DNA from 3 places in the Dankookia sp. GCM10030260 genome. Region 1 is predicted to be linked to each of the others. Evidence: predicted binding sites of a transcription regulator. Region 1 holds the regulator's gene; each other region holds the start of a gene.
What was found. The regulator LexA, encoded in region 1, represses DNA repair genes until DNA is damaged. The targets are predictions, from matches to a motif close to TGTTCTANNTANGTTC.
Positions count from the first base shown of each region.

Region 2: ACFQS7_RS07705 (DUF3072 domain-containing protein) is a predicted target of LexA. The motif match lies at 4,019-4,034, and genes of this name have one in related genera.
Region 3: ACFQS7_RS28750 (type IA DNA topoisomerase) is a predicted target of LexA. The motif match lies at 3,550-3,565, and genes of this name have one in related genera.

Region 1 is NZ_JBHTDE010000008.1:141,608-151,991, forward strand. Features, by position in the region: gene msrP (protein-methionine-sulfoxide reductase catalytic subunit MsrP) at 1-32, shown strand, start outside; gene gltX (glutamate--tRNA ligase) at 187-1,581, opposite strand; gene ACFQS7_RS22145 (ComEC/Rec2 family competence protein) at 1,847-3,931, shown strand; gene ACFQS7_RS22150 (NUDIX hydrolase) at 3,988-4,674, shown strand; gene lexA (transcriptional repressor LexA) at 4,692-5,417, opposite strand; gene glp (gephyrin-like molybdotransferase Glp) at 5,539-6,744, opposite strand; gene moaC (cyclic pyranopterin monophosphate synthase MoaC) at 6,809-7,282, opposite strand; gene trpC (indole-3-glycerol phosphate synthase TrpC) at 7,311-8,141, opposite strand; gene trpD (anthranilate phosphoribosyltransferase) at 8,170-9,180, opposite strand; gene ACFQS7_RS22180 (anthranilate synthase component II) at 9,177-9,764, opposite strand; gene ACFQS7_RS22185 (hypothetical protein) at 9,761-9,916, opposite strand; gene ACFQS7_RS22190 (hypothetical protein) at 10,152-10,384, opposite strand, start outside.
Region 2 is NZ_JBHTDE010000002.1:268,672-279,055, forward strand. Features, by position in the region: gene chrA (chromate efflux transporter) at 1-591, opposite strand, end outside; gene ACFQS7_RS07685 (hypothetical protein) at 588-749, opposite strand; gene ACFQS7_RS07690 (ferritin-like domain-containing protein) at 863-1,402, opposite strand; gene ACFQS7_RS07695 (aldo/keto reductase) at 1,507-2,481, opposite strand; gene ACFQS7_RS07700 (alpha/beta hydrolase family esterase) at 2,526-3,872, opposite strand; gene ACFQS7_RS07705 (DUF3072 domain-containing protein) at 4,061-4,309, shown strand; gene ACFQS7_RS07710 (NADPH-dependent oxidoreductase) at 4,361-5,194, opposite strand; gene ACFQS7_RS07715 (hypothetical protein) at 5,287-6,867, opposite strand; gene ACFQS7_RS07720 (Bug family tripartite tricarboxylate transporter substrate binding protein) at 7,147-8,142, opposite strand; gene ACFQS7_RS07725 (hypothetical protein) at 8,302-9,213, shown strand; gene ACFQS7_RS07730 (response regulator) at 9,493-9,915, shown strand; gene ACFQS7_RS07735 (hypothetical protein) at 9,922-10,170, opposite strand.
Region 3 is NZ_JBHTDE010000028.1:16,296-26,679, forward strand. Features, by position in the region: gene ACFQS7_RS28740 (tetratricopeptide repeat protein) at 1-256, shown strand, start outside; gene ACFQS7_RS28745 (secondary thiamine-phosphate synthase enzyme YjbQ) at 687-1,115, opposite strand; gene ACFQS7_RS28750 (type IA DNA topoisomerase) at 1,154-3,535, opposite strand; gene ACFQS7_RS28755 (glutathione S-transferase family protein) at 3,777-4,388, opposite strand; gene ACFQS7_RS28760 (SH3 domain-containing protein) at 4,932-7,415, opposite strand; gene ACFQS7_RS28765 (PP2C family serine/threonine-protein phosphatase) at 7,412-8,230, opposite strand; gene ACFQS7_RS28770 (VWA domain-containing protein) at 8,215-8,892, opposite strand; gene ACFQS7_RS28775 (DUF4236 domain-containing protein) at 9,023-9,712, shown strand; partial or broken gene ACFQS7_RS28780 (hypothetical protein) at 9,953-10,384, opposite strand, start outside.

The DNA.
Region 1 (10,384 bases):
CCGGCCTGCAGAAGGAACGGCTCTGGGCCTGAGGATCGGCCACGAACAAGGTCGGGAAGGGAAGGGCATTCCCTCCCCGAACCCCTCCCTTCCTTTTTCCGAGGCTGGAACCCGCCGCACGGCGAGTGCCGGACCCACGGAAGTGAAGGCAAGGCCAGGGAGGATACTTCCTCCCTGGCCTTGCCTTCACCCGGCCGCCGCCAGGATCCGGTCCATCGCCTCGGTCCGCCCCAGCGCCCAGAGCACCGCATCGATCGGCGGGCTCTGCGTGCTGCCGGTCAGCGCGATGCGCAGCGGCTGCGCCACCTGGCCGAGCTTGACGCCCTTCACTTCGGCATAGTCGCGCAGCCAACTCTCGAGGTCCGCACGCTCCCAGGGCGCGTCGGTCAGGAACTGCGCCAGGTCGGCAAGTCGCTCCTTGGCCTCCGGCGTCAGCAGCGCGGCGGCCTTCGCATCCATCGGCGGTGGGCCCTCGACCGCGGCGAAGGCGGCGGAGCTCGCCAGCTCCTCCAGCGTCTTCGCCCGCTCCTTGAGCACCGGCATCAAGGCCTGGATGCGGTCGGCACCCTCGGTGCCGAAATCCACCTTGTGCTTCGCCAGCCGCCCCAGGACCTCCCGCGTCAGCCGGTCGTCCTCGGCGGCGCGCAGGTAGATGCCGTTCAGATGGGTCAGCTTGACATAGTCCATGCGCGAGGCGGCGCGGCCGACGCCGCCGAGGTCGAACAGCGCGACGGCCCGGTCGCGCGGGATGTGCTCCTCGTCGCCATGGCCCCAGCCGAGCCGCAACAGGTAGTTGCAGACCGCCTCCGGCAGGAAGCCCTGCTCGCGGAATTCCAGCGCGCCGACCGCACCGTGGCGCTTGCTCAGCTTGGCGCCGTCGGCGCCGTGGATCAGCGGGATATGCGCGAATTTCGGCCGCTGCCAGCCCATGGCGTCATAGACCATGCATTGGCGGAAGGTGTTGGTCAGGTGGTCGTCGCCGCGGATGACATGGGTGATCCGCATGTCGTGGTCGTCCACCACCACCGCATGCAGGTAGGTCGGCGTGCCGTCCGACCGCAGGATGATCATGTCGTCCAGCTCGGCATTGGCAACGCGGACCTCGCCCTGCACCAGGTCGGCGACCACCGTCTCGCCGCCCTTCGGCGCCTTGATGCGGATCGCCGGCGCGACCCCCGGCGCGTCCTTCGCGTCGAGCCCGATCCAGCGGCTGCCGTCGTACTTGAACGGGCGCTTGGCGGCCTCCGCCGCCGCCCGCATCGCTGCCAGCTCCTCCGGCGTGTCGTAGGCGAGATAGGCCTGGCCCTTGGCCAGCAGCTCCCGCGCCACCGCGGCGTGGCGCGCCTCGTTCGCCGTCTGGAACACCGGCGGCTCGTCCGGGCTCAGCCCAAGCCAGTCGAGGCTGTCGAGGATCTGCTGCACCGCGTCCTGGGTGCTGCGCTGGCGGTCGGTGTCCTCGATCCGCAGCAGGTACTGGCCGCCGTGGTGGCGGGCGAAGAGGAAATTGAACAGTGCGGTGCGCGCCCCGCCGATATGCAGGTAGCCGGTCGGGGAGGGCGCGAAGCGGGTGCGGACGGACATGGTGCGGTTCCCAGGGCTGCGCCGCGCCGCGGCGCCATGCGGGCAGGCTCAGTAGTCCAGAACAGGGCATTCGGGAAATCGCCACCGACCCGACGCAATATTCGAATTACGTCGTATCGATCACGTTTCGTCGATTAAATGGCGTATTGGGCGCTCAATATGCAGTTAATGGTTGAGTCGCCCGAGTCGCACCGCGTAAGCGACTCGGGTGTCAAATTCCATCGCACGGGCAGGCGTGGCGTGGCTCGGCCGAGGCTCCTCGGCCGTGGCCGGGTCGTTCGGCCTGCTGGCTGCCGAACGCGCGAGGCTGGCGCCCTGGCTGGCGGTGGCGCTCGGCGCCGGGGTGCTGCTGTACTTCGGCCTGCCGGCCGAGCCGCCCGAGGCGGCCATCTGGCTGGCGCCGCCCCTGCTTGCGCTGGCCGTCTGGACCGCGGCGCGCTGGCCCCTGCCGGGCTGGGCGCTGGGGCTGGTGGCCGCCGCCGCGCTGGGCTTCGCCGCCGCCACCTGGCAGGCCGGGCGGCAACCGCCGATGCCGGACCTGCCGCGCGGCGCCACGATCCTCGAGGCGCGCATCGCCGCGGTCGAGTTGCTGCCCGACGGCCGCCGGCTGACGCTGGAGGCACCACGGCTGGATGGCGGCGCGCCGCTCGCCCGGCATGTCCGCATCCGCCTGAAGCAGGACGACCCGGCCACGCCCCAGCCCGGCGACCTGATCCGGGTCCGCGCCCTGGTACGGGGCCCGGCCGCGCCCGCCTATCCGGGCGCCTGGGACTTCCAGCGCGCCGCCTGGTTCTCCGGCCTGGCGGGCAACGGATTCGCCATCGGCCGGGCCGAGGTGACGCCGGGCGGGGCGGCGCCGCCGTTGCTGGCCGGGCTCCGCACGACGATTGAGGCGCGCGTCACCACCGCCATCCCCGGTGCGGCCGGGGCGGTCGCCGCGGCGCTGCTGACCGGCGGGCAGAGCGCCATCCCGGCCGGTGACCTCGCCGCCATGCGGGACAGCGGGCTGGCGCATCTGCTCAGCGTCTCCGGCCTGCATATCGCCATCGTCATGGGATTGACCTTTGGGCTGCTGCGGCTGGGCTTGGCCCTGATCCCCTGGCTGGCGCTGCGGCTGCCGGGCAAGGCGCTGGCGGCGCTGGGCGCGCTCGGCGTGGGGGCGCTCTACCTGCTGCTGACCGGGGCCGCGGTGCCGATGCAGCGCAGCTTCGCCATGGCGGCCCTGGCGACGCTGGCCCTGCTGACCGGACGCCGCGCGCTGAGCCTGCGCGCCTGGGCGCTGGCCGCGGCGGCGGTGCTGCTGCTGCAGCCAGCCGCGCTGCTGGGCGCCAGCTTCCAGATGAGCTTCGCCGCGGTCCTGGCCCTGATCGCGGGATGGGAATGGCTGCGGCCGCGGCTGCCCCGGGCCGGCAGCGGCGCCTGGCGCCGGCGGCTGGCGCTGGCGGCCTTCGGGGTGGTGGCGACCTCGGTCTTGGCGGGGGCGGCCACCACGCCCTTCGGGCTGCACCATTTCGGCCGGCTGCAACTGTATGGGGTCGCCGCCAATGCCCTCGCGGTGCCGCTGACCTCGGCCCTGGTCATGCCGGCCGGCATGGCGGCGGCGGCGCTGATGCCCTTCGGCTGGGAGGACCTGGCGCTGGTGCCGATGGGCTGGGGGGTGGAGGGCATCCTCGCGGTCGCCCGTTGGGTCGCCGCCTGGCCGGGCGCGGCGCTGACGGTGCCGCCGATCCCGGCCTGGGGGCTTGGCGCCTGCGCTTTCGGCATGCTGTGGCTGTGCCTGTGGGGTGCCCGCTGGCGCCTGCTGGGGGTGCCGTTGATCGTGCTGGGAATGGGCAGCGGCGCCTGGCAGCGGCCGCCCGATATCCTGGTTTCGGCCGACGCCCGGCTGATCGGGCTGCGGGCCGGGGAGGGGCTGGCGCTGCAGCGGCTGTCCGGTGCCTCCGGCCTGACGCGGGACAGCTGGCTGCGGCTGTTCGGCACGGCGGCCGCGGCGGGCCTGCCGAAGACCGGAGAACTGGCCGACGGCAGGCTCGCCTGCACGGCCGGCGCCTGCACGCTGCGCACGGGGCCGGCGGCACCCGTGGCCGTGCTGCTGCGCGGCGCGCCGCCGGCCGAGGCCTGCGCCGGCGCCGCCCTGGTGGTCTCGGCCGAACCGGTGCGCGGGCGCTGCGCCGCCCAGGTGGTGGACCGCTTCGCGGTGTGGCGGAACGGCGCCCACGCCATATGGTTGGAGCCGGGCGGGGCGCGGGTGCTGAGCGACCGCGCCGCGCGGGGCACCCGCCCCTGGGTGCCGCCGGTGCCGGTGCCGCGCGGCACGCCCTCGCAGGATCCGCCGGCACCGGTCGAATAGGGGCAAGGCGGATGCAGCCGGACTATCGCGCGATGCCGGTCGGTCCGGACATCAGGGTGGATCTGCTCCCCGGCAGCGTCGCGGTGCCGGCCGGGCTGGAGCCGGCGATCGCCGCCGCCTGGGCGGCCGCGCAGGGCCGCGCCGGCGGCCGGCTGTTCGACGGCCGCGTGTTCTCCGTCAGCGAACTCGCGCCGGACCGCATCGCCGGGCAGCTGGTGGCCTACCGGCTGGTGGTGGCGGCCTATGCCGACCCTGGCCTGGCGGCCGCGCTGCGGCTGCGGCCGCTGTCGGTCTGCGGCGTGCTGCGGATGCCGGACGGCATCCTGTTCGGCCGCCGCCAGCGCGGCGCGACCTATGAGGCCGGGCTCTGGCAGACCCCGCCTGCCGGCAGCGTCGATGCAGGGGCCGTGGTCGGCAACCGGGTGGATGTGGTCGGGCAGCTGCGGGCCGAGCTGGCCGAGGAAGTCGGCCTCGATTGGGGGCGCATCACCGGGTGCCGCGCCGTCACGCTTGTCGAGCATGCGGCGACCGGGGTGCACGACCTGGCCTTCCTGCTCGACACGCCGGCCGGCTTCGCCGAGGTCGCCGCCCGCCACGCCGCCACCGGCTGCGGCGAGTACACCGAACTGCGGGCGGTGCCGGAGGCGGCGCTGGCCGGCTTCATCGCCGCCGCAGCCGGCCGGATGGTCCCGGCCGCGCCCCTGTTCCTGCGGGCGGCCGGGCTGTTGGCGGATGGCGCCTGACCCGGCGCCGCCGCCGGTCAGTACTTCCGCAGCAGCCCGATCAGCCGGCCCTGCACCCGCACGCGGTCCGGCCCGAAGATCCGCGTCTCGTAGCGCGGGTTGGCGGCTTCCAGCGCGATGGAATTGCCGCGGCGGCGCAGCCGCTTCAGCGTCACCTCGTTCTCGTCGACCAGCGCGACGACGATCGAGCCGTTCTCCGCGGTGTCGCCGCGGCGGATGATCACCGTGTCGCCGTCCAGGATGCCGGCCTCGACCATCGAATCGCCGGCGACCTCCAGCGCATAGTGCTCCCCGCCGCCGAGCAGGGTGGCCGGGACCTCGACGCTGTTGCCGGAATCCCGCAACGCCTCGATCGGCAGGCCGGCGGCGATGCGGCCATAGAGCGGCAGATGCACCGCCGCGGCCTCGGTCGATTTCGGCACGCCGGACGGGTTGGCGGCGAAATTGCCGCGGATGACGTTCGGCGCGAGGGCCGGGTCGCGCGGCGCGGCCGGCTGCGTCGTCTCCGCCGTCCGGCGCGGCGCCATGTTCTCCGGCAGGCGGATGACCTCGAGCGCCCGGGCGCGATGGGCGCGGCGGCGCAGGAAGCCGCGTTCCTCCAGCGCCGTGATCAGGCGGTGAATGCCCGATTTCGACTTCAGCTTCAGCGCCTCCTTCATTTCCTCGAAGGAGGGGGAGAAGCCGGTCTGGCGCAGATGCTTGTCGATGAAGATCAGCAGCTCGTGCTGCTTGCGCGTGAGCACCGTATCGCCTCCGTCCGCGGCCGCGCCCCTCCCGCGACGCGGGAACAAAGGGGCAACCGAGTCGGAGTGTTCTACGTAGGTTCTCCGCGTCGGGTCAAACGGTTTTCCATAGGATACGCATTCAAATTCCGAGATCGCCCAAGGGGATGACCTCCACCGCCGCGCCGGCGGGCAACGCCGGGGCGAGCGGCGCGCGCAGGATCAGCCCCTCCGCCCGCGACAGGACCTTCAGCATCGAACTGTCCTGCTGGGGGAAGGGCGTGGCAACAGGCTGCCCATCGGCGCCAGTGGCGAGGGTGGCGCGCAGATGGTCGAAGCGGCGGTCGTTCGCCGCCAGGGGCGCCCCGGCCAGGGCGCGGATGGTGCGAGGCGGCTCGCCCGGCAGGCCGGAAAGCCGCGCGATCGCCGGGATCAGGAACAGCACGGCGCAGACCATGGCGGAGACCGGGTTGCCGGGCAGCCCCAGCACCGGCGTGGCGCCGAGCCGGCCCCAGATCAGCGGTTTCCCCGGCCGCATGGCGATCTGCCAGAAATCCAGCGCGAAGCCCTGCGGCCCGAGCGCCGCCTGCACCAGGTCGTGGTCGCCGACGCTGGCGCCGCCGGTGGTCACCAGCATGTCGCAGGCCCGGGCGGCGACGGCGGCCGCGGCGATGGCCTCGCGGTCGTCCGGGGCGATCGGCAGCACCAGCGGGTCGCCGCCGCTGGCCCGCACCAGGGCGGCCAGGGCATGGGCGTTGCTGCTGACGATGCCCCCCTCGGGGATCGGGTCGCCGGGCAGGGCGATCTCGTCGCCGGTCGCCAGGATGCCGATGCGCGGCGCCCGGTGCACCGCCAGCCAGGCATGGTTGGCGGCGGCGGCCAGGCCGATGTCCCGCGCGGTGAGGCGCTTGCCGGCCGGCAGCAATTCCTCGCCCGTGGCGAAATCGAGGCCGCGGGCGCGGATCCAGCGGCCGGGACGGACGGTCTCGGTGACGCGGACCTGGCCATCCCCGGCTGCGGCATCCTCCTGCAGCAGGATGGCGTCGGCGCCGGGCGGGACGAAGGCACCGGTGAAGATGCGCACCGCCTCGCCCGGGCCGACCGTCCCGGCGAAGGGATGCCCGGCCGGGGCGACGCCGATGACCGTCAGGCGCGCGCCCTCCAGCGCCTCGGCGGCGCGGACGGCATAGCCGTCCATCGCGGAGACATCGGCCGGCGGCTGGGTGACGCGGGACCGGACCGGCCGGGCGAGGATGCGGTTCCAGCCCATTGCCAGCGGCACCGTCTCGGCCGGGGTCGCCGAAAGCCCCTCCAGGATCCGGCGGCGGGCTTCCTCGACCGAGATCATCGCATTTCCCCCGAACCCCTTGATCCTGCGGCATATCCCATGGCGCGGGCCGCGCCCGGTTTGGTCACTCCGCCTCGTAGGTGCCGGATTTCCCGCCCGATTTATGCACCAGGCGCACCGCCTCGATGCGCATGCCGCGGTCGATCGCCTTGCACATGTCGTAGACCGTCAACGCCGCCACCGTGACGGCGGTCAGCGCTTCCATCTCGACTCCGGTGCGCCCGCCAACCTTCACCAGAGCCTCGATTTCCACCGTGCCGGGCGGGACGGCGACCAGGTCGACCGTCACCTTCGACAGCATCAGCGGGTGGCAGAGCGGGATCAGGTCGCTGGTCCGCTTGGCCGCCATGATCCCGGCCAGACGGGCGACGCCGAGCACGTCGCCCTTGGCCGTCGTGCCTTCCTGGATGCGGGCCAGGGTGGCCGGGTCCATCACCACCCGGCCGCGCGCGACGGCGACGCGGTCGGTCTCGGCCTTGGCCGAGACGTCGACCATGACCGCCCGGCCATGCTCGTCGAAATGGGTGAGGCCACTCAATGGCTTGTGCCCCTGTTCTGCGATGCCGCTAGAGCGCGTGGACGAGCTGGTGCGCCGCTGCGGCGACATCGGTCTGGCGCATCATGTGTTCGCCCACCAGGATGCAGCGGGCACCGGCCGCGGCCATGCGGCGGACGTCGTCGGGCGTGCGGATGCCGCTCTCGGCGACCGGGATGCGGTCGGCCGGAACCTGCGGCACGAGCAGCTCCGATGTGGCAAGATCGGTCTGCAAGGTCTTGAGGTTGCGGTTGTTCACGCCGATCAGCCGGCTGTTCATCCCGAGCGCGCGGTCGAGCTCGCGCTGGTCGTGCACCTCGACCAGCACCGACATGTCGAGGCTGTGGGTCAGGTCCTCCAGCTCCTCGGCCTGCTCGTCGGTCAGCGCCGCCATGATCAGCAGGATGCAGTCGGCGCCCATCGCCCGGGCCTCGTAGACCTGCCAGGGGTGGACCATGAAATCCTTGCGCAGCACCGGCAGCGGGCAGGCGGCGCGGGCGAGCTTCAGGTGGTCCGTGGTACCCTGGAAATACGGCGTGTCGGTCAGCACCGAGAGGCAGGTGGCGCCGCCCGCGCAATAGGCCTCGGCCAGCTTGGCTGGCTCGAAGGGGTCGCGGATCAGCCCGCCGGAGGGCGAGGCGCGCTTGATCTCGGCGATCAGCCCGACCCTGCCATCGGCCACCGCCTCGCAGAGCGAGCGGACGAAGTCGCGCGGCTTGGGCGCATTGCGGGCCTGGCGCTCCATCTCGGCCAGCGGGGTGGCCGCGGCACGGCTCCGCACCTCCTCGTACTTGTCGGCGAGGATACGGGCGAGGACGTCGGGCACCTCGAGGTCGGGCGCGATGATATGGGGGGCGTTCATGGCTCGGCAGCGTGGCTGGGAATGGGGGTCATGGGGCGGTTGCCTCCTGCAGGCGGGCGAGTACGCCGGAAGCCGCCCCGCTGTCGATGGCCCGGGCCGCGACCGCCGCACCGGCGCGGAGATCGGCGGTCCGCCCGGCCACCACCAGGGCGGCCGCGGCGTTGAGCAGCACGATGTCACGGTAGGCCCCAGGCGCGCCCTGCAACAACGCGCGCAGGGCGGCGGCGTTCTCCGCCGGCTCGCCGCCGCGGATCGCCTCGGGCGGGGCGCGCTGCAGCCCGGCATCCTCCGGCGCCACCACGAATTCGCGGATCCGGCCGGAATCGAGGGCGACAACATGCGTCTCCCCCGACAGGGCGATCTCATCGAGCCCCTGGCCATGCACCACCCAGGCCGCCTCGGTGCCGAGCCGGGCCAGGGTCTCCGCCATCGGCCGCAGCCATTCGACGGCGAAGGCGCCGGTGAGCTGGCGCTTGACCCGCGCCGGGTTCGACAGCGGGCCGAGGATGTTGAACAGGGTCCGGGTGCCGAGCTCGACCCGCGGCCCGGCGGCGTGACGCATCGAGGCATGGTGCCGCGGCGCCCAGAGGAAGACCATGCCGGCCGCGGCCAGCACCGCTTCCAGCCGGTCGAGCGGCACGTCGAGGTTGACCCCGAGCGCCGCCAGCGCATCGGCCGCACCCGACCTTGAGGATAGCGCCCGGTTGCCGTGCTTGGCCACCGGCACGCCGCAGCCCGCGACCACCAGCGCCGTCGCGGTCGAGATGTTGAGGCTGCCCGAGCCGTCGCCGCCGGTGCCGACGATGTCGATGGCGCCGGGCGGTGCCTCGATCGCCGCCATCCGGGCCCGCATGGCGCGGACCGCGCCGGTGATCTCCGGCACCGTCTCGCCGCGCACCCGCATGGCCATCAGCAGGCCGGCGATCTGCGCGGGCGTCGCCTCGCCGGCCATGATGATGCCGAAGGCGGCCTCGGCCTCGCTCTCGGCCAGGCGCTCGCCGGCGGCGAGGCGGCCGAGGATCGGCTTCAGCGAGTTCACGCCGGCACCCTGGCCTTTGCCATGGTCAGGAAGTTCCGCAGCAGGTCATGGCCGTGCTGGGAGGCGATGCTCTCCGGGTGGAACTGCACCCCCCAGATCGGCAGGTCGCGGTGCGCCATGCCCATCACCAGCCCGTCCGCGGTCCAGGCGGTCGCTTCCAGCGCCGCCGGCAGGTCGTCCCGGCGCACCACCAGGGAATGGTAGCGGGTGGCGCGGAAGGGGTCGGGCAGGCCGGTGAACAGGTCCGTGCCGCGGTGGTGGATGTCCCAGACCTTGCCATGGACCGGTTCCGGCGCGCGGACCACGGTGCCGCCGAAAGCCTGGCCGATCGCCTGGTGGCCGAGGCAGACCCCCATCAACGGCACCCTGGCCGCTGCGGCGGCGCCGATGAGGGGCAGGCAGATGCCGGCCTCATTCGGCGTGCAGGGACCGGGCGAGAGCAGGATGGCGTCCGGCCGCATCGCCAGGGCTTCCTGGCTGGTGATGGCATCGTTGCGCCGCACCTCGATCTCCACGCCCAGGTCGCCCAGGAAGTGGTAGAGATTGAAGGTGAAACTGTCGTAATTGTCGATCAGCAGGATCATGACGCGGGACTCTCGGACCGGTGCGCGGCCGGGTCAAGCGCACGCTCGGCGGGCGTGCTGGGCGGTGCCGGGGGCTGCTGGGCCGGCCGGGGGAAGAGCGGCGGGCCGGAGGGTCCGCCGATCACGTCGAAGTCGAAATCGCTGCGCTGCATGCTGGCCTCCTGGTGGTCGGGGCCGTCACCGGGCCGGCTGCATTCGCGGGGATGTCCAGAGACGCGAAAGCCGCCAACGGGTGGCGGCTTCGGGGGTGTCTCTGCTGTGCGCGAGGTCCTCAGGCCGCCGGTGAATACCAGCGGTACCAAAATCGCGCGACGGGGGCTGTGTCCCTGGACATGCCGCGGACAGTAATCGGCGGCGCGGCGCCGGGCAAGGGCGTCTTCGCCCGCGTCAGCCCGGCCAGCGGCGGTGGAAGACCGTCAGGCCGGGGCCGCGGCCGAGGCAATCGACCCGGCCCGGCGCGGTGGCGGTGCAGTCCGGCGGGTTCAGCAAGGCGCCGCCGAGGCTCTCCCAGCCATTCCATTGCCGCCCGTCCCACCAGCGGTGGTAGAGGCCGGTCCCGCTGCCGCGGGCGAAGCAGTCCAGCCGGTTGGGCGCGGGGGCGGCACAGCTCGGCGCGTCGA
Region 2 (10,384 bases), on a different contig from region 1:
CAGCGCCGGCGGGCCGTCCTTCGGCTCGGCATGGCCGCCGCCGGCGAAGGCCGCGGGGGCAAGATAGCCGGCCAGGCCCGCCGCAAGGACCACCACCGGGAAGGGCAGGTTGAGCAGGAACAGCGCAGCGAAGGCCAGCCCGGCGGCCGCCCAGGGCACGCGGCCCCGCAGCGCGCGCTTCGCCACCCGCAGCAGCGCCTCCACCACCAGCACCAGCACGGCGCATTTCAGGCCATAGAACAGCCCGGCGATGATCGGCATCTCGCCGAAGGCGACATAGATCGCCGACAGCGCCAGCATCACCACGGCGCCGGGGAGGACGAAGAGCAGCCCTGCCGCCAGCCCGCCCTTCACCCCATGCATCAGCCAGCCGAGATAGGTGGCAAGTTGCTGCGCCTCCGGACCCGGCAGCAGGGTGCAGAAGTTCAGCGCATGCAGGAAGCGCGCGTCGGAAACCCAGCGGCGCTCGTCCACCACTTCGCGGTGCATCAGCGCGATCTGCCCCGCCGGGCCGCCGAAGGACAGGCAGCCGATGCGGAACCAGACGCGGGTCGCATCGGCGAAGCTGGGGAAGCCTGGCGTCCCGCTCACCGCGGCACCACCTGGCTGGCGGCGGCCGACCACGGGTCGATGAACCGGGCTCCGGCGACGTGGATGTCGCGCGCCTCGTTCTGCGGCAACTCGTCCATCCGCGCCATGAAATGGTCCCCGTCAAGCCGACGCCCGACGATATGCCATGCGACCGTCACGATGGGCAGACCGTCCGGTTCGTCCGTGGGCGATTACGCAGGACATGGCCGCCACCGGGAAGTGCCGCCGGGCGGCAGGCAGCGGCGGAGATGCTCCGCCGCTGCCCTAAGCCTCAGGCGGCGCCGCGCTTGCCCTTGCGGTCGTTCGCCGGCTCGGTCTGCTGCATGCCCTCGATCGCCGCCGGGTTCACCTCGCTCTCGGCGAGCCTGGAGAGCGTCTCGTCGGTCTGCTTCTCCTCCGCCAGCGTCTCGGCCAGCAGGTCGGCGAGCTTGGTCTGCCCGGCCGCCTTGGCCAGCGCGACCATGGTGCCGTAGGCGGCGATCTCGTAGTGCTCGACGCGCTGGATGCCGGCGACCACCAGCATGTCGAGGACAGGGCCCTTCTCCTGCTCCTCGATCTCCTGCTGCGCCTCCTCGAGGATTCCGCGCATGCCCTCGCAGACCTTGCGGCCGGCCTTGCCGCCCAGCATCTCCAGCGCCTGGTCCAGCCGCTCGACCTGGGTCTCGGTCTGTTCGGCGTGCAGCTGCAGCGCCTCCTTCAGCGCCGGCGAGCTGACCTTCTTGGCCATCCGCGGCATCACGCGCAGCGCCTGCTTCTCTGCGCTGTAGGCGTCGCGCAGTTGCTCGATCATCAGCTTGTTCAGGTCGTCCATTGGCCGTTTCCCTCCGCGTCGTGGCCGGGGTGGCCACGGCAGGGCGGGAACGGGGAGGAAGGGGCAGGGTTGCCGCGCACTCCTGAACGGCAACCCTGCCCGATTCAGGCGCTGGCGGCGTCCAGCTTCGCCACGGCCGCCGGCGAAAGCGTCAACGATGCCGCCTTCACCAAATCGTCGATCTGCGCATCGTTGGTCGCGCTGGCGATCGGCGCGCTGACCACGGGCTTGGCCAGCAGCCAGGCAAGCGCCACCTGCGCCGGCGTCGCCCTGGCCTCCTGCGCCACCGCATCCAGCGCGTCGAGCACCGCATGGCCGCGTGGCGTCAGGTACTTCGCCATGCCGCCGCCGCGCGGGCTTTTGCCATAATCCGCCGCCGAGCGGTACTTGCCGGACAGGAAGCCGGAGGCGAGCGCATAGTAATTGATGACGCCGACACCCTCGCGGGCGCAGAGCGGGCCGAGCTCGGCCTCGAAGCCCTCGCGCTCCATCAGGTTGTACTGCGGCTGCATGGTCTCGTAGCGCGGCAGGTCGAGCTTCGCGCTGGTCTCCAACGCCTCCTGCAGCCGTGGCGCGGAATAGTTGGAGGCACCGATGGCGCGCACCTTGCCAGCCTTGATGAGGTCGGCGAAGGCCGAAAGCGTTTCCTCCAGCGGCGTCTCGGGGTCGTCCTTGTGCGCCTGGTACAGGTCGATGACGTCGGTCCGCAGCCGCTTGAGCGAGGCATCGACGCTGGCCATGATCCAGCGGCGCGACAGGCCGACGGCGTGCTTCGGGCCGTTCCCCTCGGCGTCGCGCGGGCCCACCTGCATGCCGACCTTGGTCAGGATCGTCAGCTTCGCGCGGTTGCCGCGGGCGGCCAGCCACTCGCCGATGATCGCTTCTGACTCGCCGCCCTGGTTGCCCGGCACCCAGGCGGAATAGACGTCGGCGGTGTCGATCGCGGTCAGCCCGACCTCGGACAGCCGGTCGAGGATGCGGAAGGACGCCGCCTTGTCCAAGGTCCAGCCGAAAACATTGCCACCGAAGACGATGGGCGGGACGGTGATGCCGCTGCGCCCCAGGTTGCGGTGCCGCATGACGTTTCTCCTCGTGCTCGGCGGTGAGGATGCCGCCGGCGCGGTCAGCGGTCCAGCAGGCGGGCGGCACGCAGCGCGCGGCGGAGGATCGGGCCCGGGGCGATGCGGCCGATGCGGGCAGGGGCTGCCGGCGCCTCGTCCGGCTGCGGCCGGGCCTTCGACGGCTCAGGCTCGTTCGCCAGCAGTTGCCCGAGCCAGCCGCGCGGTCCCGCCAGTGGTGTCGCGGATTGCGACCGGGCGGCAGCGGCGGCGGTCTGGGCGCTGCTGTCGCGCCCGATGGCGATGATCCGGTTGAGCCACCCTGGTGACCCTGCATCCGCCGGCACGGGCGTCGGCGGCGCCACGGTCTCCGGCGTCCCGGGCCGCGTCCGCCCGGTCTGCGGCGCGGGGGCCCGCTGCGTGGCGGCGCCCAGGCCGAAGAAGCCGGCGATCGCCGTGGTGGAGGAGACCCCGACGTCGAGGATGAAGGGCGCCGCCTCGCCGAGCGGCGCCCCCCCGGTGCTGATCGGCACACCATGGCCCATGCCGGCGATGGCATGGTGTTCCAGCAGCGGCATACCGTCCCGCCCGTGCCACACCTCGACGCGATGCGCCCGGCCGAGCGATGCGCCGGCCTCGGGGGCGGCGTCCAGCCCGTGCAGCGCCTGCCACTGCTTGACGATCTCCGCCGCATTCGGCGGCCGGACGGTGGTGTCGGCATCGCCGTGCCAGACCGCCACGCGCGGCCAGGGACCGGGATGCGACGAGGCGGCGCGCACCGCCGCGGCGCGCTCGGCCGCCGGGCGTGGCCGGCCGGTCGCCATGGCCTCGAAGGCCGCCGCCGTCGATTGCGCCGCGCCATGCGGCAGGCCGGCCAGGATGGCGCCGGCGGCGAAGACCTCCGGATACGTGGCCAGCAGGGTCGAGGTCATCGCGCCGCCGGCCGAGAGGCCGGTGACGAAGACCCGCGTCGGGTCCAGCCGGTGCTGGCTGATCATATGCGCCACCATCTGCCGGATCGAGGCGACCTCGCCCCGGTCGCGCTGGCTGTCGCCCGGCTCGAACCAATTGAAGCAGCGGTTTGCGTTGTTCGCGGCGCGCTGTTCCGGCAGCAGCAGGGCGAAGCCCTGGCGCGCCGCCAGCACCGACCAGCCGCAGCCGCGGTCATAGCCGCTGGCGGATTGGGTGCAGCCATGCAGGGCGACGACCAGCGGCGCCCTGGCGGGCAGCGCATCGGGGACGAATTCCAGCATGCGGAGCTCGCCGGGATTGCTGCCGAAACCACTTACCTCCGCCAGCGCGCCGTCGCCGGACGGCACGCCGCCGAGGCTGCCAACGGAAAAGCCGGCGCCCTGTGCCATGGCCTGGCTGCGGCGGACGAGATCGGCGATGGCGATGCGGCGGGGGAACAAAATGCGGGTCCTTCAGGGACGCCGCGTGGTGCGGCTTCATGACCAGCGTGAAGCGTGGAGGTGAGTTTCGCTGCGTCGCAGCATATAAATTTGCTGCAACGCAACATGCACATCGAATGCGGCGGCAGGCAACGCGATGCCAGAGTGAACGTTAAGCGAACACCCAATCGGCAAAGGAAGCCCGACCCATGGCGAAACACCCTGCCCCGGCCCATGACGCGCCCGAGAATCCCAAGCTCGACCCGGAGCCCGGGTCCAACACCATCAAGGACCCGGACGACTGGACCACGGGTGACGAAAAGATGACCGGTGCCCAGGCCAGCTACTTGAAGACGCTCAGCGAGGAGGCCGGCGAGGCCTTCGACCCGGGACTCAGCAAGGCCGATGCTTCGAAGCGGATCGACGAATTGCAGTCCAGGACCGGGCGTGGGCGGTAGCCCCACCCGGCGCCGGCAGCCAGGGCCATGGTGGCCCTGGCTGCCGTGCCGCTACTTGAGCGGGAAGCCCAGCGCCCGTAGCGCCGCCGCCAGCATGTCCCGGCCGCGTAGCGCCTTGATGGTGCCGTTGCGGGCAATGACGCGTGCGGTCCAGGTATCCGCCGCCATCTCGTTCCGCTGCGAGAAGGCGCTCATCTCGGCGTCATAGGCGGCGCGCGCCGCCGTCTCGCCGGAGGCATCGTAGCGGCCGCGGTGCAGGATTGTGGATTGCGGCAGGCGCGGCTTCACCTCGCCCTCCGCCCCGGCCTTCGGATAGCCGACGCAGAGGCCGAAGACTCCGGCAGTGCCCGGCGGCAGGCCGAGCGTCGCCGCCACCCGCTGGGTGTCGTTACGCAACGCGCCGATATAGACAGTCGAGAGGCCCAGGCTTTCGGCGGCCACGACGGCATTCTGCGCCGCCAGCGCTGCGTCGATCGAGGCGACCAGGAAAGCTTCGAGGAAAGGCGTGCCCTCCAGCGGCTTGCCCTCGGCGATGCCCATTCGCTCGTTGCGTCCGACATCGGCCAGGAACACCAGGAACAGCGGACATTCCAGGATGTGCTGCTGGTTGCCGGCGACCTCGGTCATCACTGCGCGGGCCGCCGAGTCGGCCACCTCGACCACCGACCAGGTCTGCAGGTTCGAGGAGGTAGCGGCGGATTGCGCCGCGGCGACCAGTGTCTCCAGCGTGCCGGGCGGCAGCGGGTCGGGCCGGTAGCCGCGGACCGAGCGGTGCTCGACCATGCCGGCAATGGTGGCGTTCCAGGGGCCGGCGGGTGGCGTGGCGGCGCCGTAGCGCGCCGCCAGCGCCGCCTGCTGGGTGGTGGGGGAAGTCATGCCGTCCATCGAACCGCTCCTCGCGTTGCAGCGAGGCTAGCGGGAACGCTGCCGGTGGCAAGGGCTGCCGGCGCCAGGCCGGAGTGGTTGGTCACGGCCGGTCAGGGTCGCATCTCCAGCAGGGTGATCGGTGGGACGCTGGGCGCGAAATCGCGCAGCGCCGCCTGGATGCGCGGCACATCGGCTTCGGTCACCGCATAGAGGGTGATGCCGAAATTGGTCTCCCCGGCACCGATCCGCCGCGCCGCCAGCCGCGCCACCGGGCGCCAGGACGGCGGTTCCACCGTGCCGCCGCCGTCGAAGAGGAGGGCGAGGCCGATCCCGCGCCGGGCCGCCTCGGCCTCGGCCTGGGCGATCTGCACCGATTCCGGGATGGCCCGGGAGGGTGCCGGCATCGGCGCCACGACATAAGGATTGTGCCAGTTGATCCGGCCCCAGCGCGTCACCATCACCGGCCCGCGCCAGTATTCGGTGACGAAGCGGGCCATCTGGTCGTCGGTCGCGTGCAGCGCCTGGGCCGATTTTACCGCGTCGATGCTGCGCAGCGTGTAGCCGGCGCCACCGATCAGGAAAGAGGCGCAAACCGCAGCACAGGCCCAGGGTCCCAAACGGCTGAACAGCGCCTCCGCCGGGCGGTCGAAGACCACGAGCATGGCACCGAGGCCGAGAAAGATGACGTAGATCTCGTAGCGCGAGATCGAGACCAGGCTGCCGGCCAGGAGATGCGCGAAGCCGGCGCAGCTGAACAGTATCACCGCAGCGATCCGCGCGCGGTCGCGGGCGTCGAAGCCCGCCAGGGGTCGGGTCCAGCGGAAGGGCGCGACCGGCGCGCCGAGACCGATCACCGTGCCCCAGCCCGCCACCAGCACGCCGAGCAGGATATGCGCGCCGCCATGGCTCAGCAGGTTCACCCGCAGGTTGGTGTAGAAGATCCAGACCAATCGACCCGGCAGACGCCGCCAGTCGGTTTCCGCACCGGTGCCGGCGACCATCGACCGGTCGAGCACCGATTGCGGCAAGGCGGGCAGGCCGAGCGCATGCATCGTGCCGAAGAAGCTGCCCAGCACCAGGACCGTCAGCCCCATTATCCCGGCAGCCAGCCGCCAGCGACCGAGCGCCATGAGCACCAGCACGCAGCTGAGGGTTACCGACCCCGTCTCGAACCGCAGCAACGGCAGCAGGACCAGGGCGGCGATCCACCAGGCATCCGCCCGCTCGCGATGGCAAACGCGCACCAGGCCAAGCAGGGCAGCGAGGCTGAAGGTGACCTGCGGCGCGTGTTCCAACCCGCCCATGGCCAAGCCGACCAGGTTGAGGCCGAGCGAGAGCGCTGCCGCCATGGCAGCGAGGTAGCCGGGCGCCACGGCCCGCAGCCGGATGCCGCATTCCGTTGCGATCAGACAGAGCAGCACCGCCGAGCCGGCATTGGCGGCGAGGCAGAAGACCAGGCTGGTTGCCGCGCCGAAGGGCAGCGGGGTGAGCAGCGCGAGCAGGAAGGGATAGAGAATCGAAGAGCTGGGCGAGGCTGGTTCCCCGGGATTGAGGCCATAATTGCCCTGCCGGATCTGGTCCGCCATCGCCATGTGGATGTAAGGCCCGTCCATCCCATAGGCGAAGTCGCCGCCATTGGCCATGATCACCAGGGCAACTGCGACCAGGCTGGGCAGGGTGACGCCGAGCACGACGGCCAGCAGCGGTCCGATTCCGGTGCGCGGCGCTGCATCAGGCCAAGGCAATGCGCGTTGGATGCGGTGCAAGAGAGGACTCCGGCCTGCGGTTGTGCGCGTGCAGCACCCATCGGCGTCTGCCCGGTGCAGGCCACGCCGACCCGCAACCCGTCCCTAGTGGCGCGAACGCGGCTCAAATGCCTTTCACGTTCCCAAGTGCCGCAGCAGCCAGGCAACGATGTGACCCGGTGGACACAGGCCACCCACGGCGCTTGCTGCCGCTATGAAGCCGCCTCAGAGCAGCCCAAGCCGGCGGCCGAGATCCCGGTATAACGCTACTTGGCCGCGCAGATAGGCGCGGGTCTCCTCGGGTCCGAGCAGACGCGGGACACCGCCGGCAGCGCGGACACCGTCCTGCCATGACTTGTCGTCGCGCAATGCGGCAAGCGCGATGGTCCAGGCCCGCATCGGCACGTCCTCGAGCGCCGCCGGGCCGAATACCGCGCTCCACCCGGTCACGTCGGCCAAGCCAGGTACTTCGGCCTCCCGCGCCGTCGGCACCGCGGGCAGGATCCGCAGCCGCTCGTGGGTGCCGATCGCCAGGCCGCGCAACCGTCCATCCCGCAGCGGCGGCAGGGCATCGCTGAGATTGGTCCCGAGGAATTGCACTCGTCCGTCCAGCAACGCGGCCACCGCGTCACCGCCGCCGCGGAACGGTATGGCAAGGGCGGCGTCGATCGGCAGGCCGGCTGTAGCGAACAGGTGACGGACGCCAAGGTCGAGCAGCGTTGCCGTTCCGGTGGTGGCGAATCTGATGCGCCCTGGCTGTTCGCGTAGCACGGCGAGCAGGTCGCGGAGTGAGTCCCAGGGCGAGTCCGCCCTGACGCAAAGCACGAACGGAGTCTCTTCGAGCAGACCCAGCATGGTGAAATCGTCCCAGGCGTAGCCGGTGCGCGGGTCGATGGCCGGCAGGATGGCGGAGGACGCGACGCGGGCAAGCAGCAACGTCTGGCCATCCGGCTTGGCGCTGGCGACGAACTGCGTGCCGACCGCGCCGGACGCGCCGGGCCGGTTCTCCACCAGCAGCGCGCCTTGTGGGTTGGGCAGATGCCGCCGGACATGGCCGACGAGCAGCCGCGCGGCGATGTCGGCGGCGCCGCCAGCCGAGAAGGGCACGACCAGCGTCACCGGCACGGCGGGATAGCTGGCGGCGGCCTGGGCACGCGCAGTCCCTGGCCCGGCCAGCATGGGCAGGGCGGCGATCAGCGCACGACGGGACAGGCGGCGCATGGGACGTCTCACTCCCGGGTTCGGCACCATCCTGCTGCTGCATCTGGTCCGCATTGCGGCGGCGTCGCGCAAAAAATGCCGGGACCGGTACCGGCCAAGCGGGGCCCGTTCTGCCCCATGCGGTTGCCGTAGCGCTTCCGGCATGATACCGGCTTCGCGATGACGTCCGCGAACGGCCAGCCGGTGGGTGACCCCCGGCTACCCTCAGCGGCGTTCCCGCGCGAGTTGCGGGGCGCCCTGCCTCCGGGGCCAGGACCTCGAGCCGCGACAGCGGCCCGGGTGTTGAGCCTTGCCCTTCTCGCCGCAGCCCTGGCGACCGCCTCGGCCATGGCGGCTCCGCACGATTCGTCCCCGGCTGTTCAGTCCACGGTAAAGCCTTTCACCGGCCGGGGCGGCAAGCCTGCCGCCTATCGCGCCAAGCCAAAGCGGCTTCATGCCCGCCCAGCCCTGCGGCATGGCGGTCCACGGCTGCCAGATTCGTCGGACGACCTGTTGCCGGCGCCGCGCCTGGCGCATGCCGTCCAGATGGAGCCGGTGCAGGCCTCGCCGCGTGCGGCCTGTCTGGCCGCGGCCCGGCGTGCGGAACACATCCACGGCCTGCCGGACGGCCTGATGGTGGCCATTGCCCTGTCCGAGAGCGGCCTGCACGCCCATGCGCTGAACATCGGTGGCCGCGCTTTGTTTCCCGAGAGCCCGGCCGAGGCCCGCGCCCTGTTGGCCGCTGCGCGTGGCGGTGCCTCGGTCATGGCGGGCTGCGTCCAGGTGAATGCAGGAGTGCATGCGCGCAACAGCGATTGGCCGTTGGATGCTGAGCGTGCGGCCGATTGGGCTGGCGGGCTGTTGCACCGCTGGCATTCCGAAACGGGCAGTTGGACTGCCGCGCTGGCGCGCTGGCATGGCGGCTCCCCGGCCAGTACCCGGCGCGTGCTGTGCCGGGTCCGGGCCAAGCTGGAGGTCACGGCGCCCGGCTCCCCAGTGCTGGCTGACCAGGGCTGCGCCGGGTCCATGGCAGCGCGCGATCGCCAGAATGGCGCCACGCTGCTGAACGTGGCCGAGGCCTGGACACAATAACACGACGCTGCCGCTTGGTGACGGCCGATCACGTTCATCGCAGCCCGACGATCGTATCGCTCCTGTCGCAATGCCGGGCGATCCCGGCTCAGGGCAAAGGCATGTCTGCCGATTCATGAGACCCACACAGGAAACTCGCATGCAGGGTGCATGCTGCGTGGACCGGTACGCTTGCGATCAGCGCGGACCTGATCTGGAAGTCACGCGCTCGTCACATAGGATGGCAGCAACGGAGCCGACCATCCGCGCTTGCCTAATGCGAGGCAGGGAACTCAGGTAATGCAGGTCGACTCACCCGTACTGCTCGTTGTGGAAGATGACTTCCTGGTGCGCCTCACCTTGGTGGATGCGCTGAGCGATGGCGGATTCGAGGTTCTCGAAGCGGCCGATGCAAAAGAGGCGCTGACCTTGGTCTGCGACCGCGACGACATCTCCGCCATGCTGACCGATATCAACCTGCCCGGCGGCTCGGATGGTTTTGCGCTGGCGCGTGCTGCACGGGTGATCCGGCCGCAACTGCCTGTGGTCTACGCCTCAGGCCGTTACGGTGGCGCCGAGAATGGCCAGGCGGTCGATGGGTCTCGTTTTCTGGCCAAACCCTTCACGCCATCGCTCGCTGCGGCGGTGCTGCACGACATGATCGGCCTAGGCGAGAGGCACGAGCCCCTCTCGGATCACGCCGGGCCTGAACGGCACATCTGACGCCGTTCAGTTCACTGCGCGATCGACCGAGCGACCAAGCCGCTCGACCGGCCCGCGCGGGGGATCCACGGTGTCGCGCACGCTCTGGCCGGCGCGATCGAGGCTGCGGCCGGCGCGTTCGGCAGGACCCTCCTGCTGGCACGCGGCGAGGCCAAGCAACAGCAGCGCAGGCGCGGCCCGGCGGATCATTCGCTTCATCGTGGTCTCCATGTGATTGTTGTCGCGCTGCAGCGCATGAGACGCATTCTGGTTCACGCCGCACTGCAGCATTGTGCGCCGCACAGGCGGTCGTCCGGACACCGGCAGTAAATCTGCCATCTTGACGGATGGACAGCCATGCGAGGTCCAGCAGCCGTCGGTCCAACCGGTGTCGTCAGCCGCGCAAGCTCATGCTCCGCAGCGGCGGCTGCTCCGCACGACGGCGGCGGCTTGGCCGTCATCCGATGCGATGCCCTACGGGCGGCGCAGC
Region 3 (10,384 bases), on a different contig from region 1:
CGGCGTGGGCGTAGCGAATAACCTGGCCATGTCCCTGTTGCTTGTCGGACGGTCAGAGGAGGCGGCGGCGATCCTCGAACCGCTGGCCCGGCTGCCCATGGCGCCACCGCGGGTGATCACCAATCTGGCGATTGCAAGAGCCGCATCCGGAGATAGTGACGGCGCGCGGTCCCTGCTCGATGGGGATGGCAAGAGCGGCGGCATCGACACAGTCGTGCAAGCGCTATCTGGCGGCGCCACGCCGGGGCGTAGCTGAAGGGGCATCGGCATCATTTTCGTGTTCGGACATTCAAGGCACACGTTCTTCTGGTCATCGCCGGCCTAGAGATGGCCGGCGCCGTCGATGCCCTTAGCGATCTCCTGACACCCAGAGAATTTCGTATCCGGGTTCCTACCGCTGCTCCAGTCGTTATCCTCACAACCTGTCTCTCCTAAGACGGACACTGCGCTGAGGCGCAAGTTTCTGGCCGGTTTCAGCCTCTACCTTGATGGTGCTGATCCGGAACGAGGGCAGATTTTCTCTCCGAAACGCCGAAGAGTCTCCGGACCTTGAGGGTTGGCCGACTTTACCAACAAGGTCTAGCACGTTGTTTTTGCTCGATCTTAATGCGGCCCGGCTGGTCAGGATTTAGCGGAGCGACTGCTCACCCAATGGGCGTCGCTGACGCTCTCCAAAGCCCCAAGCTCTATGTCCGCTCGCCCAATAGGTGCAGCACCAGCTCTCGGTGGTGCGGCGCTAGGCGGTGCTCCCAAAGGTAGATGCCCTGCCACGTCCCCAACACGGGCAGGCCGTCGGCGACGGGGATCGACAGCTGCGTCTGGGTCAGCGCAGCTCGAATATGGGCAGGCATATCGTCCGGCCCCTCCTCCGCATGCCGGTAGCGGCCGGCGCCACCATCCGGCACAAGGCGCGTCAGAAATCTTTCCAGGTCGGTCCGCACGTCCGGCGAAGCGTTCTCTTGCACCAGCAGCGAGGCCGAGGTGTGCCGGCACCAAATGGTGAGCAAGCCGGTGACGATCTCCTGCTGCCTGACCCAGCTGCAAACCTGATCAGTAATAGCGATAAGCCCTCGCCCATGCGTCACGATCGCGATGCGATGCAGGTGTTGTTCCACACCACTTCTCCCCGATCAGCCAGTTCCAGCCTCTCTCGTCACAGCCATCCGCGCTCGCGGAAGCTGACGAGATCGACACCCGCCGGCGCGTACCAACCGCCGGTGCGATAACGGGCACCGAGTTGAAGCGCCGCTTCCTTGTTGCCGAAAGGAATGCGCAGCGGTGTATCGCCCTTGGGAGCATCGGCAGACTGAAGCTCCGGCGCGCCCTTGCCGGGTCGCGTCGCTCGTGGTGTCCCGGCGCTGGCTTTCCGTTTCCGGACAGCTGCCTTCCGGCCCGGCATGGTGCGTTTGTCGCCCAGCTCCGACGCGGCCTTCGCTGCCGGCACATCGGCAGCACATTGGTCCGGTGGGCGCCTGTTCGCCACAGTCCTCCGAACGGGCGACGGTCGCCCGCTCCCGACATCAGCCTGCGCCTGTGCTCCGTCCTTCTTGGGCGCGTGCTGGTCGAGGAAGGCGCGGCAGGCGGCGCCGGACGACGTGTAGCCCCGGGGCGGCTTCAGCCCTTTCTGCCGGGCGAGGCTCTCCACAAAGCCCTTCATCGCCGGCGTCGGCGGCCGATCCGGACCCGCTTCCCTGGCGACACCGCCCAGCAGCCTGGCGTCCACGTCGCCGGCGCCCTCCTGCAGCCGCCCAATGATCCTGCTGGCCTGGGCACAAACGGCGTCGATCGCCCCGACCATCTCCTGCTGCCCGACCAGCACCTCGTCGAGCAAGCGCTCCATCTGGGCCGTCACGCCGGGGTCGACCAGCGCCGGATCGGCGCGCTCCAGCACGGCAAAGAGCGCCAGGCCGCGGTCGGTTGGCACGATGTGCTTGCCATCGGCGACGAGGAACTCCTGTGCCTTGAGCCCGCGGATAATCTCGGCCCGGGTCGCCGGCGTGCCGATGCCCTTGGCCTCTTTCAGCCGCTCTTGCAGCGCCTCATCAGCGACAAAGCGCCAGGCATTCTGCATCGCCTCGATCAGCGTGCCCTCATTGTAGCGCGGCGGCGGCCGGGTTTCCTTGTCCTCGACCGTGGCATCGCGCAGCGTGGCTGTCTCGCCGTGCCGCAGGGCGGGCAGCAACTGCGCCTCCTCGCCCTTCTCCTCGGCCGGCTGCCAATCGGGGAAGGCCGTGCGCCAGCCGAGCTCGATCGGCTGCCGCCCCGCGGCACGGAACAGGTAGCCCCGAACATCGAGGGTGACGGTGGTCTGCCGGTAGCGGAAGTCCGGCATCATGGCCGCCAGGTAGGACCGCGCGATGACGTCGAACAGCCGCCGCTCATCGCCCGTGAGCCGCGGCCAGACCTCCCGCAGCGTGTCCACCGTGTTGACGTTGGGGATGACGGCGTGGTGGCTGGCCCCGGCCAGGCCCTTGTCGTGGAAATGGCCGCCCGCGCCGCGACGGATGACCAGCGGCTCGGGTACCGGGATCTCGCTGAAGGCCCGTCCGACCCGCAGCCCGGCGACGATCCGCGACGCATCCGGGATCAGGCTCTCCGGCAGGTAGCGGGTCTCGGCGCGAGGGTAGGTGATGACCTTCTTGCCCTGGCCATCATAGAGTTCTTGCGCCACTTCGAGCGTGCGCGCGGCCGACCAGCCGAAGCGCGAGCCGCACAGCTTCTGCAACGACGGCAGGTCATGCAGCCGCGGCGGCCCCTGCCGCTTATCCTCGACCTTGACCGCGAGCGGCCCGGCGAAGCCCTCAGCGGCCGCGGCGATCGCTTCGGCATCCTCGCGCCTCAGGATCCGCTCCTTGGGCGCATGCCGCATCCGAAGTTGCCCGGCTTCGGCCTGGGCGGTCGCCACCACCTCGAAATAGGCCTGCGGGACGAAGTTCCGGATCTCCAACTCGCGCTTGCAGACGATGGCCAGCGTCGGGGTCTTCACCCGGCCGACGCCGATGACGCCCCGCCCGCCGCGGGCCAGGGTCACGGTGGCCGCGCGGGTCAGCGACAGGTTGTAGATCTGGTCGGCCTGCCGCCGCGCGACGGCGGCTGCATAGAGCCGGGCATACTCGGCATTCGGCCTGGCCCGGGCGAAGGCGTCGCGGATGGTCTGCGGGTCCTGGGCGGTGAAGATCACGCGCATGACCGTTCCGCGATAGTCGTAATGCTCGAGGATTTCCTGGCCAATGAGTTGGCCCTCGCGGTCGCAGTCGGTGGCGAGCCAGACGCGCTTTGCACCGCGCAGCGCGTCGCGGATGGCCTGGAGCTTCGGCGCCTTGTTGCCGCCCGCGGCGGGCTTAGTGCCATAGAGGCCATCCGGCCGCAGCAGGACCGCCGTCCAGCGCTTCCAGTCCGGCGAGACCTCCTCGGGTTCGAGGAGGTCGAACAGGTGACCCTCGGCCGGCAGGATCGCCCCATAGCGGCCGCCGACGGCAGCGCGCACGTCCTTCGCCTGGCTGGTCTTCTCAGTGATGACGATTTGGTCTGGCATGCGGGGGCTCCGCATGTTCTCTATAAATTCCCGATGGAGAGCGCCATCACCTTGGCCCGATCGTCATCGATATCCGGCAAGGATTCTGACCGCAGGCGCCGTTCCGCTTTTGACCGAGAGCGGACAGGCGGCTTTCGGAGCTGACCGGGCAAAAGCAGACCTTCGTTATTCGTCGGCCGCACCACAGCGTTCAGCCCGAAGCGGCCCTAGCGCTTCCTCCTGATAAGCACTCTGCAGGCAGCTATCCGAGGCTTAGACCCTTGAAGGCAGGCCGGCCAAGGCAGCGCGACAGCCAGTCGGCGACATGCGGATAAGGCGAGAGGTCGAGCTTTGTCGTGCGTTGCCAATCGAGCACCGAGGCGACATTCAGGTCGGCCACCGTAAACCGGTCCCCAAGCATCCAAGGTCGAGTGGACAGATCGCCGTCCAGCACCCTCAACGGTCTGTCTAAGTCACTCCGCGCCTTGGCGAGCGCCTCCTCGTCCACTACGCGGTAGCCGATGGCGTTCACCAACAGCATCACAAGTGGCTTCTCCAACTCCGCAACTACCCAAAAACTCCATTGAGTTACCAGCGCCTCCTCCTCAAGGGAGCGAGGAACCAAAGCGCTGCCACTGCCGTACTTTTTGGCAAGATAGAGGTTGATCGCCGTGGATTCAAACAGCGCAAAGCCGTTGTCATCCATGGCCGGGATGCGGCCGTTCGGGTTCACCCGTAGCAGTTCCGGCGTTTCACGCGCGACACGGTAGTGCACCGGCACTACCTCATGCGGCACGCCAAGTTCGCGCACCATCCAGACGCAGCGTGCGACCCGCGATTGCGGAATTCCATATATTTTTATGGCATCGGTCATCTTGTCCTCCCTCTATGTATCGAGCCGCTTCATGCGCTCGTCGCACCGTCACGGCGGAAAGCGCTGCGCCGACCAGGGGCATTCTGGGCCGCCGATCGGTCCTGCAGCATGGCACGCCCAGCCGTTCTAATAAGCCGCCCAGGCTCAAACTCCTTCCGTTCGCGCCGGAGTTTCGACGGAAGACCTCGGCTTTCCGCCCACCTCAGCCAGCAGGGCCGAACGATCTGATGTTCGCTCCTGGTAAGGTGAGCGGCGACCTTGAGCGTCTGAGATGGGCGCTGAGCTGCCCTGGAGGCTCGCGTCACCTATGTCAGCTTCCCAGCTATCCTGGACGTTGAGTTGCCAAGGTGAAACGGGTGCTCTGTGCTGGAGGCGGTCGTTTTAGAAGGCCCGACTGCGGCTCGTGGCGACAATGGTTACTCCGGCTTGCGGCCTACCGGTCCTGGGCAGGATCCACAAGTGGAACAAGGCCGGGCATTCCCGAGCGCCGCCTGTCTGTAACATCCAAATTTTGCCGCAGTCATCGCGCGATACAGCCCGAACCTACGGGACCGGGTCCACCAGCCCGGAATACACCCAGCCCCACGGTACTTCTTCCCCGACCTGAACCCATCCAGCGTTCTTCGAGAAGACTCGCAGCCTGGCACCACCCGGCGCTGTGCGCACGATTGTGGAGTTCCCGTTCGGGGCTGCCCTGACATACCCGGCCTGCTTCATCGCAACGTGCTCGGTCTCGCCCATCCTCAGTGCTGCCGCAGCTGGACTGATGACTTGAGGCAAAGGAGGACCGGCGGCGGGCGGAGATGTCTCGACCGGCTCCGTGCTCGATGGCTGCGCCTGGCGAGGCGTCTCGGTGCTCTGCGGGACCCGCGCTGCCGGAGCAGGTCGGACTGCCTGCAGCGGCTGGGCGGGTGCTGGCGAGGGCGCCGGAGGCGTGCCGGCGAGTGTCGAGGGCCGCACATTGGCTATAGATGGCAGACTGTATCCGGGACTGGATGGACGGTGTCCGATTCCCGTGACCAGGGCCAGCGCCGCGACCGCGCCCGACATCGCTAGTAGACGTTTGTGGGTCGTCCTGTCCTCAGGGACGACGGCGGCATCGGCGAGGGCCTGGGCATACGTGGGCAGGAGTTCAGCGGCCCGACCTTCGAGGGCCTGACGTCGGGTCGTGTGCGCGACCACCGCAGCCCGAAGGCGGGCCAGTCCTGCGGCGACCTCGCGCTCCAGCTTCGTCCGCTGCGTCGCAACGTCGCGCTCGACCAGCGCAATCTCGGACGGCGAAACACCTCGGTTTGGATCGAACTGGAAGTTGGCCTCGTGCGACCGGCGCCAGGCCAAGAGCTTGGCCACCGTGGTCGGTCCAAAGCCGGGCACGGCGAGCAGCCGGTGGCTGACGATGTCGCTGGCAGTGTCGATGCCATGGCTGGCCAGGGTGGCGACCCGGGCCGCGCCGATCCCCGGGATCTTAGCATTGGCCAAGGAGAAGCGGTCCAGGTGGTCTTCAAGCTGCTTGTCCCGCCGCTGCTCCTGCAGCTTCTGCAGGCGTTTGGCGCGTTCGCTTGGGAGAGCGTCGTACTGCGCCTTGATGTGGCTCAGACCAGCTCGGATCTCGGCAGTCCCTGGTCCGGGTAGTGGTGCGGCCCAGGCCCGCTGGAGCGCCTCCCAGTCCCGCTTCACGTCTGCCAGCTTTTGCTGGAAGGGATTCTGGCGGTTGGCGCGAGCGTTGCGATGGATGATGAAGGTGATCACGCCGACGGCAGGCACCATGAGTGCGCGCACATCGGGTGGTGCGATGGCAAGGGTGGCGAGAATGCTCGCTCCTACAGAAGCCCACGACGCGAATTTCAGGCTGCCTCCAGCTCCGGCAAGCGCGAGCGCTGGTGGAGACGGCGCCGGTGCTGCCCCGGGCGGAGGCGGACATCGGCCGACCGACGGAGGGTCAGGAACCTTCGACACTTCTTGCCAGAGGGCGGCCATGCCAGTGGCGCCAACCGTCGCCCCGGGCTTGAATACGACAGGGAACAGCGTGATCCCGCTGGCGCTCTCGATGGCGCACCAGGGGCAGGCGCTCAGGCCTTTGCGATAGTAGTGGCCACCGTTCGCACCGCAGACCCGCAGGTCGGACGCTAGCTCGCCCAGAGCCGCCACCCATTGGTCGGCACTAGGCCGCCCACCGCGCACCGTCTCGGGAGCGAAGGCCTTTTCGAAGAGGTCCTGAATGGTCGGCGTTAGTGCACCGATTGGCAGGCTGCCTGGAGGAGGCTCCATGGCCGTCCGGGACCGGTCGCGGGAGTAGGCGTAGCGCGACGCCTGGATGGCATCCTCGATCAAGGGCGGCTCGCCAGCCCCCTTGTAACGGCCCGCGAAGGGATGGCGGGCGATGCAGAGCAGCTGAAAGACGATGACGGCCAGGCCGAAGCTATCCTGGTTAGGCGTCCTGACTACCCCGGTGTAGCTGGCGCGGCCCTGCATCTCCGGCGGCTGGTGGGTGCCCACGCCAACCTCACAGAACCAGGTCTTGCCGCCCTGGATGACTTGGAAGCTGTCGCAGTCGATCATCCGAACCGTGGCGTCCTGACCGACCACCAGGTTGCCGTGATTAACATCACCGATGACCAGTCCCGCGGCATGCACGGTCGAGAACGAGCGTGCGGCGTTGGCAGCGGCGTGGATCAGGAAGCGCCAGTCGGCCGTTGGGAACTCCTGAAGGCGGAGCTTAGGCCCGTAAAGTTTGAAGACGGGTTCGTGCCCGCCGACTTTGGGCATCGTGAAGCCTGCGACCTTTCCCGACGGATCCTGCAGCGTTCCCGTCGGCCAGGCAGCGATCTTGAGGAGCGGAGGGGTCGCCATCCTCGCCATGGCGGAGAGCTTGGCGGCGTGCTGGACACTAGGCGGCTTGAGGTAGACCTTGGCGACAGCATCCGGCTGCCCGACAACGTCAAAGACGGCGCCCTCTCCACCGCGGCCGAGCTCCTTGCCCAGAGCAATGGGATTGCCCCGGATGTCGAGAAGTCGGCCCGGCTTCACAGGACGGAGATCTTCTCGAGTGGCAGCGCACGGGTGGCCATGACCAGGGTCTTGTCGTCGTCCGTACGCCTGTTGACGTGGTCCGATCCGAGGTAAGCCGCCAATCCTGGGGACGGCGCTCCTGAGTGATCCGGCTCGGTGCTTGCCAGCCACTCGAAGATGGGCTGGAAGGCCGGGCCGTGGACCGTCTTCGCCGCCATGTCGAGCACGAGACGCTCTATGCCATCCGAGAAGATGGCGATCTCGTCCATCGCGGGCTGGATCTCGAACTGCAGAACGCGCTCCGCACCATCCTGGGTGATGAAGTAGGTGCTGTTGGCGTACTCGCCGTGCTGAGGCCAAAAGATCCAGGAGTACCCGGAGGCCTCGTCGCTCGAGACCACGATGGCGCCGTCTCCGATCTGGACGTAGGCAGCTGTATCCGGGCCGACAACCGCGCCGAGCAGGGTGCAGGCGTAGTCATTCGGCTCGGCGCCGTCCCGGGCGGCGCGGGCACCAATGGCGTCCCGGATGTCGTCAAACCACGCATCCACGAAGTCGCGGTCGATGGCCTTGAGGTCAGGCGCCCTGGCCACGGCTTCCGCGAACCGTTCCAGGAAGCTCTCCACGGCCAGCGCCGATCCGATGTCGGACCGCTTGGCCGTGCCCGCCCCATCGCTCACCGCGGCGACCAGCACCTCCATTCCATCGGCGGCTTTCACCACACGACAGCCCCCCGCATCCTGGCAGACAGTGCCGTTCTTCTGGTGCGAGGTGCCGATTGAGGAAGCGAAGGCGGTCCGCCACCCTCTTCCGGTGGTCACACCGCGGACCATCCGGAGGGTGGCGGCAGGGCGACGAGTTGGCCCGGCTGGGACCGTGCGACGCCACCCAGGGAGCTGGACAACCAAGTAAACAGCTCCCGGAAGCTGAGGCCCTGGAGCTTCAGCGGCGGGCGGTTCGGGCTGCAGATCTGGCCGAGCTTGCCCATGTCGGCACCCTCGACGCCAACCGCGAAAAAGGAGAAGGCCTTCCGCTCCGGGCTGTCTCCCTGGCGGACACGCTCGGTGGCAGCAGCGTAGTTGTCCGTCGGCGCACCATCAGTGATCAGGAAGACCCAGGGGCGGTAGTAAGCCACGCCCGCTTGCTTGTAGATCGCCTTGCGGGTCTCGAGCATGTCTAGGCCCTGCATGATGGCCGCGCCCATGGGTGTGTCGCCCCCGGCATGCAGGGTGGGGGGTTGGAACAGGTCGGCGGTCTCGAAGTCCGAGAGCACGTTGACGGGCCCGAAGGTCATCATGGCAACCTCGACGCGCTGCGAGGCCATCGCGTCCCCAGTCAGCTCCTCCCTGAAAGTTCGGAGGCCGTCGTTCAAGGCGGTGATCGGCCTCCCGTTCATGGAGCCCGAAGTGTCGAGGAGTAGAAGGCAGGGGCACCTCGGCTCAGGGTTCTCGATCAGACTGGGCGGGACGAAGGGGATCTGGTCCGAGAAGCTCATGGGAATCCTTCCGAGGAGACTGGTAGGATAAACGGTTGACGCACCTCGCAACAAGTCAACTCCCGGCAGGAACGGACGCATCCTTGCCAGAGTCCGGGTGCCTGTGCTGACTTGGCAATGGAGGGAACGAATGGGCTGGCGCTTCAGGAAATCATTCAAGATCCTCCCGGGCGTCCGGATGAACGTCGGGTCGAAGGGCGTGACAAGTTGGTCCTTCGGTGGCCGCGGCGTCAGGGTCAATGTCGGGAAGCGCGGGACTACGACGACCTACAGCCTCTTCGGCACAGGTCTCTCATATCGGACCCATATGCCTCGAGCGCGACCCGGCCAGGCGAGCGTCGCGGTCAGGCCTGGTCCGCAAGCGGCCCCGCCTCTCTCCTCGCCCGGGCTACCGTCAGCCAGGCGACGGCCGGTGGGAGTCTATGCCCTCGTCGGGGTGGCCGCGCTGATCACCTATGTCGTGCTGAAGCCAGAGGGGTCTCCACCCCAAGATCGGGCCGCGCCCGTGCAGGCCAGCTATCGCGCTCCGGAGGAGTCGCGCTCCTCTCTCCCGGCAGTACCCGCCACCGTTACAACTGCCGCTGCAACAACGCCGAGGGTCGCCGCGCTTGCTTCCTCGGCGGGTTCCGTTCCTCCGGGGGAGGCTATAACGGCGACCGGTGCCAACGTTCGATCGTCGGCGTCGATGTCTGGCTCGGTGGTTCGGGTGCTCGATGCTGGCACGCGAGTGCGGGTGGTGGGCCAGGAGGGGAGCTGGCGCCGAGTCGCCGATCCGAGCGGCGAGCCCTGGGGCTGGGTGCACGATTCTATTTTTCGGTAGGCTTCCCCTCAATACGGTTTCGAGCCGCCACTAGGGAGAACGTGTAGTCCGCCTGCGGACCCTTCCGGCCTGTCCGGAAGGTGCAACCGAAGCTTGGCTGGGCTGTCAGCACGGTTAGCGACAGCGTTCATGCGTACCGCCGGGCGGCGCTTTGACCAGGACTTCCGTTTTCATTGGGGCCGCCACCTTGGACGGCGACATCCATGGCAGTGGCGTGCACGAAACAAGGGCCAAAATTGATCACTCGTCCATGTCAGGCTCGAGCTTTCCGCTGCGCTGATCCAGCCAACGCGCCGGGAACGGCTCCAGCAGCTCAGGCAAGGTAAGATCCCCAGGCGGTCGCCCATTAAGGATCAGCTCGACGATGCTCGGCGAAAGCAGCGTCTGCCGAAGCAGAGTTCCAAGGTAGCCGCGCTCGATTTGCTCTGCCTCTGCCATCTCGCTGATGGAGGCGTACCGCCCTTCATCAAACATCCGCTGATACCGGAACGCCCGGGCCAGCGCCTTTACCAGTGCCGGATCGGCGCGCGTCGTCATCGCCGGAACACGCTCCTGCGCTGGCGTTACCATCGTCTTGCGGCTAGGCCGGTGCCGGATCTTCAGCGGCACCCGGACCGTGTGTAGCGGCTGGATGAATGCTCCCCGGAAGTGCTGGCTGAAAATTCCCCAGTC